DNA from 2 places in the Dactylosporangium sp. NPDC006015 genome. Region 2 is predicted to be linked to the other one. Evidence: riboswitches for the same ligand, from Rfam matches in the RefSeq annotation. Region 2 holds a riboswitch; the other holds the start of a gene.
What was found. Region 2 has a riboswitch for cobalamin ahead of ABZ321_RS26980 (ribonucleoside-diphosphate reductase subunit alpha). Riboswitches for the same ligand answer to the same signal wherever they lie in the genome.

Region 1 (3,201 bases), on a different contig from region 2:
CGACGAGCCGCCCGGCCTCCCAGTCCTCCAGCAGGAACCGGTCCGCGTAGCCGCGGATCTGCCCCTCCTCCAGCCGGGTGAGGGCGTCGACGAGCTCCGCGTTGATCCGCACCGTCCACGGGCCCAGGAACTCCGGGTCGTCGGCGCCGCGCAGCGGCTCGTCCCGGCCGAACTCGCTCGGATCCCGCCCGTCGATCTCCGCGGCGAACTCCTCGACCTCCAGGATCCAGCCCTTGCAGTCGACATACGGCCAGTCGTTGCCGGCCGGGCCAAGATCGAGGTCGAGGGCGGCCAGCTCCTGCTCGGTCGCGGCGAAGTAGTCCATCATGACGCCCACGGTCCGAGCCTATCGTGACGCCTCGATCCCGGCAGCGGTCATCACGCATCCCGGGCCACGGGGCAGCAGCGGCCAGGCATCGGCTGCTATACATGCCGGCGTGAAGCGACGGCACACGGGGTTACTCGTCCGGATCGTCCTGGCAGGCGTCTTCCTGCTGGCCGGATGGCAGATGGTGGCGGCCGGCACGAGCACGGCCGCGCAGCGGCAGCAGGAGTCGGCGCAGCGCATCGCGGACTACACGCCGACCTGCGACGGCAAGACGATGCGGCCGCGCGACACGTGCCTGGTCTTCGGCGGCAGCGGCGACGAGGGCGGCTCCTACCAGACGATGGTCGACCGGCACGCGAGACAGAACTCCCCGGAGAAGCTCGCCGGCCGGGACCGGGCGTGGCGGATCGCCGGCACCGCGGCGCTGCTGATCGGCGGGCTGACGCTGCTGTACTTCGTGCTCTCGCTGATCGAGGTGATCCGGTACGGCGCCGACGAGCCGCAGGCGGCGATCGCCCCGTACCAGACCCGCTTCTTCATCTTCGTCGTCACCGGCGTGACCGCTGTGCTCGGGTGGGACACGGCCTTCACCGACGGCGGGACCGGCGCGTGGATCGCGGGCGGCGGCGGCACGCTGATCTGCCTGATCTCGGGCGCCGGGTTCGTGTCGTCGGTGCGGACGCGGATCGGCCGGAAGCGGTGGGCGAAGCGGCGCGGCTACGCCTTCGAACACTCCGACCCCACGCTCGCGCAGCGGCTCGGCTGGTCGCAGTCGCAGCCGTCCGCGGGCGCCGTCGTCAGCGGCACGTACCGCGACCGCGCGTTCTACGTGTTCGACTTCACCGAGAAGGACAACCGGCACACCGCGCTGGTGCTCGCCCTGCCGGGTGAGGTGCCGAGCCTGTCGGTGCAGCCGAAGGAGAAGGAGGGCGCGCGGCTGACCGGCGGCACCGACCCGCAGTGGGCGGACCACGGCCCGCAGGTCGTCGCCGCCGCCGACAAGCACTACCCGTGGGCGTTCATGGCGAACGGCAGGTCCGTCTGGGCGAAGTACGCCGAGTTCCTCAGCCCGAGCGGCGCGTCCCTCGACCGGCGGCTCGACGGACTGCACAAGGTCGGCACCGACCTCGTCGCCCTCACCCCGCCGAGAACTTGATCACCTCGCCCCCGGGCGCCGGCCGCGCTGACCAGCGGTGCGGCGCCCACCGGCGGGTTGACGGAGGCGCTGTCCGATTGACACGCCGGAACCGCGTCCGTACCGTCCGAAACATACACGTGACAGTGAACGGAAGCCGGTGCAAGCCCGGCACGGTCGCGCCGCTGTAACCACGCAGGTGGGAGTCAGACCCGGGCACGGTCACGACAACGCTCGATGGGACGCGAAATCCCGCAGGAGGCTGCATCATGGCATCGATCTCGGCTCTTCCCACCCCGGCCACCGCACCGGCCCCGATCCCGCTGCGGCAGATCCTGCCGTGGGCCACGTTCGGCGTCGTCCTCGCCGTCGTCCTGCTCTACTTCGTCGGCGCCGAGCAGGGCATCACCTCGGTCGTCTCGGGTTCGACGGTGCACGAGTTCGTCCACGACGGCCGGCACCTGCTCGGCTTCCCCTGCCACTGAGCCGGGGCGCCAGAATGTTGAGTGCCCGGACGCTCCTGGTCCGCGGCATGATCACCGGCCTGGTCGCCGGTGTCGCCGCGTTCCTGTTCGCCTACCTGTTCGGCGAGGGCCCGATCAACGACGCGATCGCGTTCGAAGAGGTCCACGCCACCGACCATGAGCACGGGCCGGTCAGCCGGACCGTGCAGAGCACGCTCGGCCTGGCCACCGCCTCGGTCGTGTACGGCGTCGCCATCGGCGGCCTGTTCGCCATCGCGGTCGCGGTCACGCTCGGGCGCATCGGCCGGATCAGCGCCCGCGCCACGGCCGCGGTCGTCGCCCTCGCCGGGTTCGTCGGGGTGGCGCTCGTGCCGTTCCTGAAGTACCCGGCCAACCCGCCCGCGACCGGCAACCCCGACACGCTGCAGCAGCGGACCGGCCTGTACTTCCTGATGATCGTCATCGGGGTCGCCGCCGTGCTCGGCGCGATCGTCGTCAGCCGGTCGCTGCAGCCGCGCTTCGGCACGTGGAACGCGACGATCCTCGCGGTCGTCGGCGCCGCGGCCGTCGTGGGTGTCGCGATCGCGCTGCTGCCCGCGGTCAACGAGGTGCCCGACGGCTTCTCCCCGGTGCTGCTGTGGCAGTTCCGGCTCGCGTCGCTCGGCACCCAGGCGGTCACCTGGGCCACGCTCGGCCTGCTGTTCGGCTACCTCACCGAGCGCAGCCAGCGCCCGGTCGTGGCCGACGCGCACCCGGTCGCGGTCTGACCGGTTCGTTTCCTGAAGGCGGTGGGGCGTTGCCCCGCCGCCTTCATTGTTTCCCGGAGCGGGGTCTCGCACGCACCCGCGCCTTCTCCCCCTGGGGCCCGAACATGTGCAGGACCTCGACGGTGTGCTCGCCGGCGGGGCCGAACCAGTGCGGCGTGCGGGTCTCGAACTCGGCGACCTCCCCCGGCCGCAGCGTCAGCTCCTGCTCGCCGAGGATGAGCCGCAGCTCGCCGGCGAGGACGTACAGCCACTCGTAGCCCTCGTGGGTGACCAGCCTGGGCTCGCCCGGTTCGAGCACCTGCTTGAACACCCGCACCGGTCCCGGGTAGCGAGTCAGCGCGACGACCACGCTGCCGCTCCGGTTTCGCTGGGGCTTCAGGTGTACGCGGGGATCCCCCGTCGCCGGTGCCCCCACCAACTGGTCGAGGGCCACCTGATGCGCCTGGGCCAGCGGCAGCAGCAGGTCCAGCGTGGGGCGGCGCTTCCCGGACTCCAGCCGCGACAGTC
Region 2 (3,201 bases):
TCCACGTGCCGCCGCCCCACGCCGGGCCGACGCCGCGCCGGGCGCCCGCCTGCAGGCCGGTGAAGTAGGTGATGTGGCCGTGGCTGTCGGCGGGGTTCTGCGCGCCGATGAGATGGTTGAGCAGCGCCCGCTCGTAGAAGTCGAAGTAGGCGGCGTTGTTCGGGTCGAGCAGCCAGAGCTCTCTGGTGAGTTTCAGCATGTTGTACGTGTTGCACTGCTCGCACGTGTCGTTGGCCAGGTAGGAGGCGATGGCGTTGGGGGCGCGGAAGTGCTCCGCCTGGCTGTTGCCGCCGATGACGTACGTGTGGGCGTTGACGGTGATGTTCCAGGCGTTGACGGCGATGTCGCGGTACCGGGTGGTGCCGGTCGCCTTGTACTCGCGGGCGGCGCCGATCCACTTCGGCACCTGGGTGTTGGCGTGCAGCCCGTTGAGCTGGTCGGTGTTGGACGCGAGCGGGTTGAACACGGCCGCGTGGTCGAAGCGCTGGGCCGCGGTGAGCCAGCGCGCGTCGCCGGTCTGCTGGTACAGGTCGGTGAGGACCGCGTTCATGCCGCCGAACTCGACGCCCAGCGTGGTCTGCATCTGGCTCGCGCTGAGCCGGCCGGTGCGCCAGTCGGCCCAGCCCGCGAGGGCGAGGAGCACGTCACGCGCCTGGGTGCTGCCGATGTACCGCCACACGTCCAGCAGCCCGGCGAGGGTCTTGTGGATGCAGTACCAGGGGACGTTGCCGTTGCTGAGGGTGCCGGACTCCAGGGCGGTGAAGTCGGACTCCGGGAAGCCGGACAGGTAGCCGGTGCTGAAGCCGGCGGCGGCGTTGTTGGCCTGGCAGGCGGCCATCGCGGCGACCATGGCGTTGGCCTTGTCCCGGCAGGTGGTGTCGCCGAGCACGGCGTAGGCCTGGGCCCAGGCGGTCAGCAGGTGGCCCTGCATGTGGGTGCGGAACGGGAAGGTCGGCGCGTCCCAGCCGCCGGTCGCGGCGGCGCCGGCGGTGGACAGCCGGTGGTTGGCCCGGAAGTTGTAGACGAGCCGGTTGACGTCGACGAAGCGCAGGTAGGCCAGGGTCCGGTTCTGGTTGTCCAGGAAGCGGCCGGTGCTCAGCCGCACCTGCCCGAGGTCGAACGCGTAGGCCGAGACGCCGATGTCGGCGCGGGCCGGGGCGAGGGCGGCGCCCGCGGCGGTCGGGGCGCCGAGCAGGGGCGCGGCCGCCGAGGCGGCGGCGACGGCGCCGGTGGTCTGCAGCAGCCGGCGGCGGCTGACGCTGGGGTGAGGCATGGGGTTGATCCTTTCGACCGTGACGGCGGGCGTTGGATGTGTGAGCGTTAACATGCTTGTGCGACGCGTCCGCACCTCATGACTGGCGGGTGAAGTGAGCGCTAACATCGCGGCGGCATGACGAGACTGCCAGAGGAATCGGCAACCTTCAAGGGCACGGGCCGGGCACACGACACGTCGGCACGGCTGTCACGGGACAGCCGGCCGCGGAATGTGAAGATCACAACACGCCGCACCGACATGTGGTGTGTGCATTTTTCGGCGGCCCTAGATATGGTGCTCGACGCAGCTGGTTCGAGCCGGTCCCCCAGCGGGGCCGGGTCGAGGCAAGAGGGAACCCGGTGCGAGTCCGGGACTGCCCCGCAGCGGTGAGTGGGAACGACCGCCGTCGAGCACACTGGGCCATCCGGCCTGGGAAGTGACGGCCAGTAGGCGACCATCCGTGGTCACGCCCGCGAGTCCGAAGACCTGCCAGCGCGCCACGCACACCCCGTGCGTGGCGGCTTCGAGGCCGCGCGGGACGGCCGACGCCACCATGAACGGTTCACGGACGGGCGACCCGCCGTGCGCGCCGTTCGGCGTCCCCGCGACCTCGGATCCACTGGAACGAGCTCGCGAGGAGAGAGCCAGTGACGGTCACGACGGCGCAGCCACGCCGGCCTGCGATGCGGGTCCGGAACCGCGACGGCGACCTGGAGCCGGTCGACGTCGGCAAGATCGTCAAGGCGGTCGAGCGGTGGGTCGGCGGCCTCGACGAGGTTGACCCGCTGCGGGTGGCGACCAGGACGATCAGCGGCCTGTACGACGGCGCCACCACCGCGGAGCTGGACAAGCTGTCGATCCAGACCGCCGCCGAGCTCATCGGTGAGGAGCCGCAGTATTCGAGGCTCGCGGCGCGGCTGCTCGCCGCGTACGTCGGCAAGGAGGTCCGCGGGCAGGACGTGGCCGGCTTCAGCCAGTCGATCCGCCATGCCCACGGCCTGGGGCTGATCGGCGACGAGACGGCGGCGTTCGTGGCCCGCCACGCCCGCGAGCTCGACGACGCCGTCGACCCGGACGGTGACCTGCGGTTCGAGTACTTCGGGCTGCGGACGGTCGCCGACCGGTACCTGCTGCGCCACCCGACCAGCCGCCTCGTCGTGGAGACGCCGCAGTACTGGCTGCTGCGGGTGGCCTGCGGGCTGTCGCGGACGCCGTCCGAGGCGACCGGCTTCTACCGGCTCATGTCGTCCCTGGCGTACCTGCCGAGCTCGCCGACGCTGTTCAACTCCGGCACCCGGCACACCCAGATGTCCTCCTGCTTCCTGGTCGACTCGCCCCGCGACGAGCTCGACTCGATCTACGAGCGCTACCACCAGGTCGCGAAGCTGTCGAAGTTCTCCGGCGGCATCGGCATCTCCTGGACGCGGGTCCGCGGCCGGGGCGCGCTCATCCGCGGCACCAACGGCAGGTCCAACGGGATCGTGCCGTTCCTGAAGACCCTCGACGCCGGGGTCGCGGCGGTGAACCAGGGCGGCCGGCGCAAGGGTGCCGCGTGCGTGTACCTGGAGCCATGGCACCCGGACATCGAGGAGTTCCTGGAGCTGCGGGACAACACCGGCGAGGAGTCCCGGCGCACGCACAACCTGAACCTGGCCAACTGGATCCCGGACGAGTTCATGCGCCGGGTCGAGGCCGACGCCGACTGGTCGCTCATCGACCCGTCCGACGCGCCGGAGCTGCCCGACCTGCACGGCGAGGCGTTCGACGACGCCTACCGCGTCGCGGAGAAGCGGGCGGTCAGGACGGTCAAGGCCCGTGACCTGTACGCCCGGATGATGCGCACGCTCGCCCAGACCGGCAACGGGTGGATGACGTTCAAGGACCGCTCCAACGCGCTGTCGAACCAGACCGGGGCGCCCGGCAACACCATCCACCTGTCGAACCTG

Region 1: another riboswitch for cobalamin. It lies ahead of ABZ321_RS29880 (CbtB domain-containing protein); the one in region 2 lies ahead of ABZ321_RS26980 (ribonucleoside-diphosphate reductase subunit alpha).

The regions. Positions count from the first base shown of each region.
Region 1 covers NZ_JBEXUD010000018.1:150,453-153,653, reverse strand. Annotated here, with positions in the region: gene ABZ321_RS29890 (hypothetical protein) at 1-337, opposite strand, end outside; gene ABZ321_RS29885 (hypothetical protein) at 438-1,484, shown strand; cobalamin riboswitch at 1,565-1,696, shown strand; gene ABZ321_RS29880 (CbtB domain-containing protein) at 1,733-1,948, shown strand; gene ABZ321_RS29875 (CbtA family protein) at 1,963-2,694, shown strand; gene ABZ321_RS29870 (helix-turn-helix transcriptional regulator) at 2,738-3,201, opposite strand, start outside.
Region 2 covers NZ_JBEXUD010000015.1:192,019-195,219, forward strand. Annotated here, with positions in the region: gene ABZ321_RS26975 (beta-L-arabinofuranosidase domain-containing protein) at 1-1,273, opposite strand, end outside; cobalamin riboswitch at 1,547-1,764, shown strand; gene ABZ321_RS26980 (ribonucleoside-diphosphate reductase subunit alpha) at 1,939-3,201, shown strand, end outside.